4 regions of the Pseudoalteromonas sp. SG45-2 genome follow, and region 3 is predicted to be linked to each of the others. Evidence: predicted binding sites of a transcription regulator. Region 3 holds the regulator's gene; each other region holds the start of a gene.
What was found. The regulator ArgR, encoded in region 3, controls arginine synthesis, uptake and breakdown. The targets are predictions, from matches to a motif close to ANTGAATANNTATTCANT.
Positions count from the first base shown of each region.

Region 1: the regulator ArgR is predicted to act here: its motif matches at 1,028-1,045, upstream of gltB (glutamate synthase large subunit).
Region 2: the regulator ArgR is predicted to act here: its motif matches at 1,201-1,218, upstream of H5116_RS09690 (aspartate aminotransferase family protein).
Region 4: the regulator ArgR is predicted to act here: its motif matches at 1,986-2,003, upstream of H5116_RS12950 (arginase family protein).

Region 1 is NZ_JACJEO010000007.1:132,015-135,393, reverse strand. It holds gene H5116_RS06890 (efflux RND transporter periplasmic adaptor subunit) at 1-448, opposite strand, end outside; gene gltB (glutamate synthase large subunit) at 1,147-3,379, shown strand, end outside.
Region 2 is NZ_JACJEO010000011.1:35,442-38,820, reverse strand. It holds gene H5116_RS09695 (HDOD domain-containing protein) at 1-1,074, shown strand, start outside; gene H5116_RS09690 (aspartate aminotransferase family protein) at 1,454-2,659, shown strand; gene astA (arginine N-succinyltransferase) at 2,745-3,379, shown strand, end outside.
Region 3 is NZ_JACJEO010000008.1:174,704-178,082, reverse strand. It holds gene ispB (octaprenyl diphosphate synthase) at 1-363, shown strand, start outside; gene mdh (malate dehydrogenase) at 448-1,380, opposite strand; gene argR (transcriptional regulator ArgR) at 1,606-2,073, shown strand; gene H5116_RS08020 (Dyp-type peroxidase) at 2,081-2,980, opposite strand; gene H5116_RS08015 (ABC transporter ATP-binding protein) at 3,029-3,379, opposite strand, start outside.
Region 4 is NZ_JACJEO010000016.1:76,986-80,364, forward strand. It holds gene cdd (cytidine deaminase) at 1-741, shown strand, start outside; gene udp (uridine phosphorylase) at 836-1,591, opposite strand; gene H5116_RS12950 (arginase family protein) at 2,046-3,155, shown strand; gene H5116_RS12955 (transporter substrate-binding domain-containing protein) at 3,285-3,379, shown strand, end outside.

The DNA.
Region 1 (3,379 bases), on a different contig from region 3:
GTGTTTTATTTAAAGTGAGTGTTTGGCGTCTTGCTTGCAAATGCTGCCTTTGCTGCTCGCCTTGTAGTCGTTTAAGCACAGATTCTTGTTGCTTTAATTCGTTAGTTAACTCAGGGCTTTGTAGCAGGGCAAGTGTGTTGCCTTGCTTTACTGTATCGCCGGCCTTTACTTTTAAATCTATAAATCCACGTTCTGGACTGTAGATTTTAGGAGCATTAGCAGCAACAATTTTACCACTGGCGGCAATATCTCGAATGAGCGCTTTAACATGTACTTTTGCAACCTGTACTTTTGAGCGGCTAATAGAGCTTTTAGCGCTATGGTTAGTTAAAAAAATATAAGCAACTGTAGAGACCACAATGAAAACAATCGCAGTGATTATCGCGTATTTTTTATAGCTTATAGGTGCCTTTACTTGTACGTCTTGTGCGCTGGTATCTTTAATCATTTAATTCCCCCTACATTGCTTTTATGTATTTTTCGCACAGCAGTAATAAAGCTGCTGTGCAAATGGCGGCAATAGGAGAGAGCAAAAATAAGCTTAGAGTAAACATGGTAATTCCAATTAGCGATTATATGTAAAGCTATACGATTAATATGCCAACTACTATCACATTGATATTAAAGTGCTTTTTATTTTTTGTTCTTGAAAATGATGTCCGCGGACAGTTTTTATGTCCGCATCGGACACCGCTTTAAATAAAAATTCACTATTAATGTACAAAAAAGGACATGAACTTTCATAACTATACTAATGAGCAGCAATAATCGGGGATGTTAAGCCATTAAAGTAATGAAATAGCATAAAACTATCTAAATGTTAACTGAATAACCCTTCATTTGTTGAATACTTATTCACTTTTGCTTACCTTTACGTTTACGTAAGCTGCAACTTTGAGCGCTTGTGTTTTTTACAATATGTTAAACTTGACACCAGTGTCATGAAAAAATAGTGGTTAAAATAACGCTAAATGTTAAAAATAATGATAAAAAGAAATCTTGCTATGAAGTGAGAAATATTCAAGAATGTGAATATGTATTCAAAGTGCTATTGACTCTATTTAAGATAGAGGCTAGTTTTGTCCGTCTGTTAGCAAATCGTCGAGCAGTTCATCCACGCTAACAGTGCAGCAAGGGGAGGGGTCTATGTTATACGACTCAAAGTTAGAAAAAGAAAATTGTGGCTTTGGCTTAATAGCCCAAGTTAATGGTCAAGCTAGTCATAGGCTTATTCGTACTGCTATTACGGGGCTTGATTGCATGCAGCACCGTGGCGGTATATCTGCCGATGGTAAAACAGGTGATGGCTGTGGTTTATTATTACAAAAACCAGATAGCTTTTTCCGTGCAATTGCCAGTGAACATAATTGGCACTTAGGCAAAAACTACGCAGTGGGTATGATATTTTTAAATTCAGACCCTGTTTTAGCACAAGCTGCAAAACAAATACTTAGCGAAGAATTAGAAAAAGAAACGCTAAATATTTTAGGTTGGCGTGTCGTACCAACCGACCCATCTATGTTGGGTCCTATTGCTGTACAGCAATTACCAGGTTTTGAACAAATTTTTGTTAGCGCGCCAGAAGGTTGGCGTTCTAAAGACTTAGAGCGTCGCTTATATGTAGCACGCCGCCGCGCTGAAAAGCGCATTGTTGATGATGAAGCTTTCTATATCGCAAGTCTATCTGGTTTGGTAACTATCTATAAAGGCTTAATGATGCCTGCGGATTTACCTAATTTTTACCTAGATTTAGCTGATATTCGTATGACGAGTGCGATTTGTGTTTTCCATCAGCGCTTTTCTACTAATACTCAGCCGCGTTGGCCTTTAGCTCAACCTTTCCGCTATTTAGCACACAATGGTGAAATTAATACTATTGAAGGTAACCGCCAGTGGGCACGCGCACGTTCTTATAAATTTGCGTCACCGCTTATTCCTGATTTACAAAGCGCAGCGCCGTTTGTAAACGAAACCGGTTCTGATTCATCAAGCCTAGATAATATGCTTGAGCTATTTTTAGCTGGCGGCATGGATTTATTCCGCGCTATGCGTATGCTCGTGCCGCCTGCATGGCAGAAAAACCGTGCAATGGACGACGATTTACGTGCATTTTACGACTTTAACTCTATGCATATGGAACCATGGGATGGCCCGGCAGGTATTGTTATGTCGGATGGTCGTTTTGCGGCGTGTAACCTTGACCGTAATGGACTTCGCCCAGCACGTTATGTAATTACACAAGATGGTTTTATTACGCTTGCATCAGAAGTGGGTATTTGGGATTACACTGCCGATGAAGTGGTTGAAAAAGGCCGTGTTGGTCCAGGTGAATTATTAGTTATTGATACTAAACTTGGCAAAATCTGGCACTCGGATGAAATCGATCAAGATTTAAAATCTCGCCATCCTTACAAGTCATGGCTTGAAGAAAACGTTAAACGTTTAGTTCCATTTGAAGAACTTACTGAGCAAGACGCTGGTAATCGCTCATTTGATGACGAAACGCTAGCTAAATATCAAAAAATGTTTGGTTATACCAACGAAGAGCTTGATAGCGTTATTCGTGTAATGGGTGAAAACGGCCAAGAAGCGACAGGCTCAATGGGTGATGACACGCCATTTGCTGTGCTTAGTGAAGGGCATCGTTCACTTTATGATTACTTCCGCCAAAAATTTGCGCAAGTAACAAATCCACCTATCGATCCACTACGTGAAAACCATGTAATGTCGCTTGCAACCTGTATTGGTAGTGAGCAAAACGTATTTAACGAAACAACGGGCCACGCTAAGCGCCTACAGTTTGATACACCAATTTTAATGTACGCAGACATGCAGCAGCTATTAAATGCTGATGAAGCGCACTACAGCTACTGTAAAATTGATATTACCTATACAGTTGAAGAGGGTTTAGAAAACGCGGTTACGCGTATTTGTGACCAAGCACAAGAAAAAGCAGCTGCGGGCTGTATCATGCTTATTTTAACTGACCGTAACTTTGATGAAATAAATTTACCAATTCCAGCAGCTATGGCTGTAGGTGCGGTACAAAAACGCTTAGTTGATAACAACTTGCGCTGTGAATCAAATATTATCATTGAAACTGGCAGCGTGCGAGATGCGCACCAGTTTGCTGTGCTATTAGGTTTTGGTGCTACGGCAATTTATCCATACCTTGCGTATGAATCGTTAGTTGCGATGAGCGACAGCAAAATTATTGATAAGTCGTATTGCGAAGTGACCCTTGCTTATCGTAAAGCCATTAATAAAGGCTTGTACAAAATTATGTCTAAAATGGGCATAAGTACGGTTGCGTCTTATCGTTGTTCAATGTTGTTTGAAGCGGTGGGATTATCTGATGCGATTATTGAAATGTGCTTTA
Region 2 (3,379 bases), on a different contig from region 3:
CAGCAAATTGGTTTCATTCATACATTAGATATAGATTACGGCGAACCCATGAAGCAGCGTACCTTGCTGCAGGTTGAAGTGGCCGCACAGAATAAACGCCAGCAAAGCAGTACTGCACATCATAAGTACCGCGCTCAAGCCAGTGAGCAACTGCACAAAACAATTGAAACAGCTATATATAAGCAGCTCGAAGATATAGATGGCGTAATTCATAGCACCATAGGTATTGAAGATGGTATTGCCAATATACTCGATATATTAGCGGTAAAGTCAGCGTCGGTAGGGCGTTTAGAGCCATTGGTTAATGATATAAGCTGGTTGGGTAGGGAGTTAGTAACGCTCGTTAATTTACCTTACTATCGTAATCAACGTAGTAAAAACACGTCTGTAAAAGTAGATAAACCATCGCTTGCCCTTCGTTATATTGGCCTTGATAACTTACAGCTAGTTATTCCTACATTTGCTGCCCGCCATTGGATGCCACATAGCACCGAACCATTTTCGTTATTAAAACGCCGGCTACGCGACAGCGCGATGGCAAACGCGATTGCAGCGCAAAAAATTGCACAAATTAATAATGTAAATGACGTTCATGCATTTACCCTTGGTATGCTTTTAGATGTAGGGCGAATTGCATTAGTGCGCTTGTACTTAAAAACGTTTGAGCAAATATGGCAACGTAAAGTACAGCTAGCCCGAAATGAAAACCAAAAAGATTTACACACCGCATTATTAGAGCTTCAGCCCGACCCGCTATTTTTAACTACTCTACTTAGCAATAAATCGATAGAAGTAAGCGCTAAGGTAATAGACAAAATGGCTTTTAAATATTTACCGTTTAAAGGGGTAATGCAGCAGCTAGTAAATGGGGTAGATAAGGTCGATACATTACTGCCATTAACAGAAGTAATGCTAAAGGCACGGTGCTATTCTCAATATCTTAATTTAAAAGAACATCAACTTATTGAACCTGATGAAGCTCTAAGCTGGTTTTCGCACTTTAAGTTCACTAAAACGGAACTAAAAACCCTCCAATCGAGTAATTTTACCAATTTAGCTATTCAAATTGACTAAAAATCTGAATTTTTTGTTAATTTTTTTGCGACTAACCATTCATTCTCATCTTATTGTTATATTACATATTTGCCGATTAAAGCGTGTGCGCCTCTGTACTCATGCGGTTAGTTGCCTAAAAATAAGCATAAATAGCTATGCAAATAGTTATTCACTATCTATGAAATAATATCTTTAGCCCTTTATTTTCAAGGGATACATGAAAGTTTTTAACGAGACAGATATAAGTAATTCTGAAATAATGTGCGTCTGAAAATTGAACCACAAAGCAATTTTGCGCAATTATCAGGTTACTGATCTTGCCTATAAAGTTGGTTACAAATATTAACCAAACACCTATTTTGATGTTTTGTGTTGCTCACAATTAAGAGGAAATAAAATGACAGTCAATCGCGAATTATTTGATCACGTAATGGTTCCTAACTACGCACCTTCAAGCGTAATTCCTGTTCGAGGCGAAGGCTCTCGCGTATGGGATCAACAAGGTCGAGAGTTTATCGACTTTGCTGGTGGTATTGCAGTTAACTGTCTTGGCCATTGCCACCCTGCATTAGTAGGCGCGTTAAAAGAGCAAGGCGAAAAAATCTGGCATCTATCTAACGTAATGACCAATGAGCCGGCACTTCGCCTAGCTAAAAAAATGGTTGATGCGACATTTGCTGAAAAAGTTTACTTTGCCAACTCTGGCGCAGAAGCAAACGAAGCCGCGCTTAAATTAGCGCGTCGTTTTGCACTTGATAAGTTTGGCGCAGAAAAATCACAAATCATCGCGTTCAACAAAGGTTTCCACGGTCGTACATTCTTTACCGTAACTGTTGGCGGCCAAGCTGCATATTCAGATGGTTTTGGCCCTAAGCCTGGCGACATTATACATTGCGATTACAACGACCTAGCTGCTTTTGAAGCACTTATCAGCGATAAAACATGTGCCGTAATGATGGAACCTCTACAAGGTGAAGGCGGTATTGTTTCACCAACTGATGAGTTTGCTCAAGGCGTTCGCGATTTATGTACTAAACATAACGCACTGCTTATTTTTGATGAAGTTCAAACAGGTGTTGGTCGTACTGGCGATTTATACGCATACCAAGGCTTAAACGTAGTACCTGATATTTTAACTTCAGCTAAAGCACTTGGCGGCGGTTTTCCTATTGGCGCTATGATCACAACAACTGAAATTGCACAGCACCTTAAAGTAGGTACACATGGTTCTACTTATGGCGGTAACCCGCTTGCGTGTGCTGTTGCAGAAGCTGCATTTGATACAGTAAATACCCCAGAAGTACTGGTTGGCGTAAAAGAAAAAGCCGCATTATTTAATGAACTACTTAGCGCGGTTAACGAAAAATACAACGTATTTAGCGAAATCCGTGGCCAAGGTTTATTAATTGGTGCAGTAGTGAACGAGCAATACAAAGGTCGTGCAAAAGAGTTTTTAGTGGCAGGTACTGAGCAAGGCCTTATGTCACTAGTTGCCGGTGCAGACGTAGTACGTTTCACTCCATCTTTAGTAATTCCTGAAGCGGACATTCGCGAAGGTATGGCACGCTTTGAAAAAGCAGTAGCAAGCGTAGTAAACGCATAAGCGACTTAAGCCAACCAATTAAGGGCAAGCACCGCTTGCCCTGCAATTCCTATTTACCGTTATTTATAAGGGAGCAAGCGGACTCATGATGATCCTTCGCCCAATCCAGCAAAATGATTACTCAGCATTACTGAAAATTGCCCACGAATCTGGGCATGGTTTTACGTCTTTGCCATTAAACGAAGAACTATTGCAAAAGAAAATAGACCATTCTGTAAGTTCATTTGCTAAGCAAACGTCACAACCCGGTGACGAAGGCTACCTGTTTGTTCTTGAAGATAGCGAAACCGGTGATGTTGTAGGTACGTCTGCAATTGAAGCTGCGGTAGGGCTTGATGATGCATTTTATCATTATCACTTAAGTAAAGTGATTCACTCTTCGCGCACATTAGACGTATACAAAGCGGTTGATATTTTAACGCTATGTAACGACTACACAGGCGCTACAGAGCTTTGCACATTGTTTTTAAAAGATGGCTATCGTAAAAATTGTAACGGTAAGCTACTTTCAAAAGCGCGCTTTATGTTTATAAAGCAGCATCAAGAGCGTTTTGCACAAACAGTGATTGCAGAAATGCGCGGTGTGTCTGACGAAAATGGCAGTAGCCCTTTTTGGCAGTGGCTTGAAGAGCACTTTTTCTCAATGGATTTTCCAACAGCCGACTACCTAACAGGTATTGGCCAAAAGGTTTTCATTGCTGAACTAATGCCTAAATACCC
Region 3 (3,379 bases):
GGTACTGCGTTTCAACTAGTAGATGACGTACTCGATTACAATGCAGATGCTGAGCAGCTAGGTAAAAACATTGGCGATGATTTAGCTGAAGGCAAACCAACCCTTCCGCTTATTTATGCTATGCAACATGGTAGCGAGCAGCAAACACAGCTCATTCGTGATGCAATAGAGCACAGTAATGGTATGGAGCATTTAGAAGAAATTTTAACTGCACTAAAACAAACTAATGCGCTTGAGTTTACAATGCAAAAAGCAGAGCTTGAGGCCGAAAAAGCCATTGCCTGTTTAGACTTTTTAGCTGAGTCTGACTATAAGCAAGCACTTATAAGCCTTGCCCGTATTGCGGTTGACCGCGACCACTAGTTTTAACTAGTTACACAGTGTGACATTAATTCTGAGCAATAAAAAAGCCTGCAAATGCAGGCTTTTTGTTGCTTAAACCGGCTATTACGCCATGAAATCAACACCTTCTTTGATGTCTTTTTTCAGAGTTTCAAGCATGTCATTTTTTGCTTTTGTTTCAAATGCGCTTAGTTCGCCGTAAGAAAGAATTTCTTCTACACCGTTTTTACCTAAACGTACTGGATGTGCAAAGTACTCTGCATCGCCATTTTCAACAGCAACGTAAGCGTAATCTACAACTTCTTCACCTTGTAGGCCTTTAACTAAAGACATACAAAAACGAGCTGCAGCAGCACCCATAGATAGCGTAGCTGAACCACCGCCTGCTTTAGCATTTACAACTTCAGTACCCGCATTTTGGATACGTGGAGTAAGTGCAGCAACTTCTTCATCAGTGAAAGAAACACCTTCAACTTGAGAAAGTAGAGGCAGAATAGTTGTGCCTGAGTGACCACCAATTACTGGTACTTTTACAGTTGCTACGTCTACGCCTTTAAGTTCAGCAACAAATGCTTCTGAACGAATAACGTCAAGCGTAGTAATACCGAATACGCGTTTAGCGTCGTAAGTACCTGCTTTTTTGAATACTTCAGCAACAATTGGAACTGTGCCGTTTACTGGGTTAGTAATAATACCTACTAACGCTTTAGGACAGCTGGCAACAATGCCTTCTGCTAAAGTTTTGATGATGCCAGCATTTACATTGAATAAATCAGCACGATCCATACCTGGTTTACGTGGCATACCCGCTGGGATAAGAACGATGTCAGAACCTTCAAGCGCTTTATTTAAATCGTCTGCGCCAAAGCCTGCAACTTTAACATCTGTTGGGATGTGAGAAAGGTCAACCGCAACACCTGGTACCACTGGTGCAACATCATAAAGTGATAATTCAGAGCCAGCTGGTAAGCCTGTTTTTAATAATAAAGACAACGCTTGGCCGATACCGCCTGCAGCACCTAATACAGCAACTTTCATTGGAATTCTCCGTAATTTGAGGTAGGAAACATTTGTGGCTCTTAAGATAATGAAATTAGCGACTAAAAACAAATTTATCCTGTCTATTTCAAGTATATTTTCGACCATAGTCGTAAACTTATGTGATTTAACGCATCAAACTGGCAAGTTAACTAAACAACTGCTGCATAATTATTCATTTTTGTGTAGAATTTGCGGCATAAATAACAAAAACGAATAAAGACTATGCAACCACAAGATAAACAAGAAGCACTGGTAAAAGCATTTAAATCACTATTAAAAGAAGAAAATTTTGGCTCTCAAGGCGAAATAGTTGATGCGTTAAAAGATCAAGGTTTTGACAATATAAGTCAGAGTAAAGTTTCACGCATGTTAAGTAAATTTGGCGCTGTACGCACACGCAATGCCAAACAAGAAATGGTTTACTGCTTACCTGCTGAAATGGGTGTACCTACGGCTAAAAGCCCATTACGCCAATTGGTAATCGACATTATGCACAACGAAATGATGATCATCATTCGTACCAGCCCAGGTGCTGCTCAGCTTATTGCACGTTTATTAGATTCATTAGGTAAAGCAGATGGCGTACTAGGAACAATTGCAGGCGACGATACTATTTTTATCGCTCCTGCTAAAATATCTGAAATAGATGTAACACTTGAACGTGTTCGCATTTTATTTGATACAGTTTAATAGCAAACTAAATTTGTTTTAAAAACCCTATTGAAGGTGCAAAGAAAGCAGAGCCCATATCGGCTTGAGTAAAATCAAGCCAGTGGTCGTAGCAATCCCCTTTCCCTAAACGACTATTAAGTACTTTTTCAAATGCGGTGCCCGTACAAGCGCATGTAATTGATAACATTCCCTGCTCATACACGTCGCCATAAGGCATGCTTTGATTTAATAGTAGCGGTTGTCCGTCTTCGTCTTTTAGCTCACTTCGCGAAGCATGGCTGGTTTCGACCGCTGGAGTAATTAGCGTGTTATCAAGACGCGTACGTCCCATTATTTGCTCTTGCTCACTCAATGATAAATGCTGCCACATAGTTAAATCATGTTTATAACGCTGAACATGAATATAACTCCCCTGATCTTCAAAGCTACCAGGGTTGCTGATTAAAGCCGTAGCGCGCTTTTTTCTTCCATGTGCGGTGTCGCCACCATAAATAAAACCGTTAAAATCACGACCATCTAAAAAACGAAAATTACGAATTTGCTCCACCAGCTCAACATCGGGGGCAAATAATTTTAAAATTTGCAGCGCAAATAAATGGTTAACATCTTCACGGTCAGAGCGAATTTGCACAAATAAATCGCACGGTTGTACGCTCATTTGGTGATCGCTATGGGTTATATTGGGAAAGCTCTGTAATTCGCTTGGAATGTATTCAGGGAGGATATGCGGCCAGTATTGCGCACCAATAGCAACCATACAAGAGAGCATTGATTCTGAAAATTGATCGCTAAACTCTTCTTCTATAGCGCTTACTTGTTTTAACTTTGCGCGAAGTGATTCGTCTTGACCATCAAACACATTAAAAAATAAGTGCAAACCGTGTAAGTTTGCTTCAGCACAAATCCCTGATTGCGCTTGCGCCATTGTTATTCCTTAGTTTTACAGATAAAAACACAGCGAATAACAAATTAATTACGATTCGAAAAAATTCACCGTGTGAGGTTTTATTTTTATTATAACCTGATCATTATTTTCAAATGACTGGCCATATTGTGCAGCAACTTCAATTTCTTGTTCATCAATAACAACCGAATAAACATACGCCGAACCAATAAAGCGACGACTTATGATTGTAGCTCGCTTGCTGAATTTGTCACTTTGGTTATCTGCCACTAATTCTATTTGATGAGGGCGCACATATATAAGCCCTGCACTTACATTATGCTTACTCTCAACATAAGATTCGACTAAACCAAATGGTGTTTTATATTCAGTTGCGGTTAACACTTCTGCGCTTAAGTATATGCCCTGACCCAGAAACTC
Region 4 (3,379 bases), on a different contig from region 3:
TTAGTACCTTTAGCTTCTGAGTATGCTGTTGCGCCAGTGTCAGATTTTCATGTAGGCGCAATTGTTAAAGCACTTGATGAAAAGCGTGAGGTAAACTTTTACTTTGGTGCAAATGTAGAGTTTGATCATCAAGCATTGAGTTTAGTGGTTCATGCAGAGCAATCGGCTATAAATAACGCATGGTTAAACGGCGCTAAAAAAATAGTTAAAATTGCTATTAGCGATGCGCCTTGTGGGTATTGTCGCCAGTTTATGAACGAACTCGCTGATGCGAAAGAGTTTGATATTTTACTTCCTGATCAGCAATTTAAACTTGCTGAATTACTGCCGCATTCATTTGGACCTACCGATTTAGGTAACGAATTTAGCTTGTTTAACCCAAAACCACAGCAAGGTAATTTTAGCGCTGAAGACCTTGATGAAACCCTTGCGCGTTTTGCACTTAATGCGTATGTGCCTTACAGCCACAACTTTAGCGCCGTAAAAATAAGTACATTTAGTGATGGTGACTTTTACGGAAGTTACGCCGAAAATGCAGCTTACAGTCCAAGTTTATCGCCACTACAAAGTGCACTAAGCCAGTTCTTTTTAGCTGGGCTTAGCTTTAACGAAAGTACGGTGAAGGGAATTACATTGCTCGAAACAGCGGGTCGTGAAAACCAGTCGCAAGTGGCAAAAGCTGTACTTGCCAGTTTTACGCATTTACCAGCACTTAAAGTAATTAGCGCACCACTTAAATAGTGGCTTGCATACAATAAAGCACAGCCGGAGCTGTGCTTTATTAAAGCGAGCCATTCTATCGAATTAACTCACTCACTGACTGCTATAACCTGTATTAATCAAGTAATACTTTAGCTGCTTCTAATACTACTGCTACAGATTTACGCTCAATTTCACCGTGGTCTACATTTGGTATTTCTTGGCGAGTACGGTTAACAAGTACGCCAGCTACACATGCTGCTTGTAATCCAAGGGCTGCACACATAGTAAATAATGTTGCCGATTCCATTTCGTAGTTCATCACGCCCAATTTTTGCCACTCTTCGCAGCTACCTTGTAGTGATTTAGGAACGTAACCAGAGTGCGTATCGTAACGCTCTTGCCCTGGGTAGAATGTATCGCTTGATGCAGTAATACCAATATGAAAATCGATATTTAGGTTTTTACATGCTTGTACCATAGCTTGTGTTGCATAAAAGTCAGATACAGCAGGGTAGCTAAGTGGTGCAAAATGTTGGCTAGCTCCATCTAAACGTACAGACGCTTGGCTAATTAAAATTTCGCCTTCGTTAATGTGTGGCTGAATTGCACCGGTTGTACCAATACGTAAAAATTTACGCACGCCAAGTTGTGCTAATTCTTCTACTGCAATCGACGTAGATGGACCACCAATACCTGTAGAACATATAACCACAGAGTGGCCGTTTAATTGACCTAAATAAACATGAAACTCGCGAGTTTGAGCAAGGCAGGTTGGGTTGTCTAGGAATTGTGAAATACGTGCTGCACGATCTGGATCGCCCGGTACAATCGCAAGTTTTGCACCTTTAAGATCGTCAATACATAGTCCTAAGTGAAATACCTTTTCCATAGCTAAGCCTTTTATAATAATTTGTTGTCAATCTAGCATGATTGCTAGAAACGTTTATCAAGTACAGGACGATTGTCCGTTTTATCTTAACTCTTCCAATAAAGCCTTAATAATTTTAAGGGCTAATTTGATTTATTCACCAACTATGAATATTCACTCAAGTACTTATATACGTAGCCTTGTTGCGCTGTTGACATGTTCAAGCAGACATAATAAGTATCACTCAAGCGCGTAACTACGATTAAATGAATGATTACAAATTTTCATTAATATTAAATAAATTCAATGACTTAAATTTGTAGTGAACACGTAAAAACTAACGTGTTTACTTATATTAAGCACTGACTTATTTAGCAAAGTGGCATTTATTTGAAGTTTAGGCATTTTTAGTGATTTTGCATAACTACTCAAAAGTAATTAGCTACGTACAGAATAAAAACCGAAGGAGTTTATTATGAGCACACAATTTGAAGCATTTAAAAACAAAGTTGAGCACTGTTTGTGCGCACCGGGCGATGGCGTATACACAGTAAATACTGCAAAAGAGCGCAAAGCCGCACTGCGTAATAAACTTTACGGACAAACTGAAAACGTTGATAACTTGTGGCGCGAGTCTTTAAACGAATTACCAAACTCACCACATAAAGCCGTTATGTTAGGTATTAGTTCAGACTGTGGCGGTGGGATATTACGCGGAGCAAACTGGGGGCCACTGTTTGTGCGCTCAGCTTTAATTGATCAGCAACCTCAGTGTCATTCGTTTGATTTAGGTGATGTACGTGTAATCCCACATTTACTTCATGACAAATACCTAAATGATGCAACCATTTCTAATTGCCAAAGAGCCTTATATGGTGATGAAGATAACGATTATTACGTAAGCCCGTTATCAATCACTGAAGATGTGTGCGACAGTTTTTACGCAACGTTTAAAGATAAAGGATTATTTGGTATTGGTGGCGATCACTCAATTAGTTACCCACTTACTAAAGCGTACTTAAAAGCAAAACGTGAGCAAGGTAAGCGCACGGCTATTATTCACTTTGACGCGCATACCGATTTACTTGTGGAGCGCTTAGGTATTGATTTATGTTTTGGCTCGTGGTGTACACATATATTAGAGTTTTTACCGGCGCCGCATCATTTAATACAATTTGGTATACGCTCAAGTGGCAAGCCTAAAGCGCATTGGGAAAATACTTTTGGTGTTAAACAGCACTGGGCACATGAAATCATTGAACGCGGCGCAGCAGCGGTTGCTGCCGACGCTATTGCACAGTTAAAAGCCGATAACGTTGATGAAATATACGTAAGCTTTGATATTGATGCACTTGATGCAGAGTTTGCATCTGCCACAGGTACGCCAGAGCATCACGGTTTAACGCCTCAGCATGCGCTTGATATTTTATCAGCCATTGCGGATGAGTTTCCTATTACGGGTGCAGATATGATGGAGATAGCGCCATTTACCGACAGCTCTTTAGTTGGCCAATCAAGCTCAGAAACTACACTTAGAGAAGGCGCTAAAATTTCAGCCTTTTTAATTAGTGCAATGAACAAGTAAGCTGTAGAAGCTATAAATACTAGCACTATCAGCGTATAAGTGTGCATCACATGACTAAAAACTAGCAGTTCATAAAGCCTCAGCTATATTTATTAAATACATATAATGAGTTAGTTGAGGCCTCGCTAGATGAAATTGTTGATCTTTTTATTGTTCATTAGCTGTATTAAAGTTGATGCAGCTGAAATTACAATAGTAACGGAAGTATTTCCGGACTTTCAGTA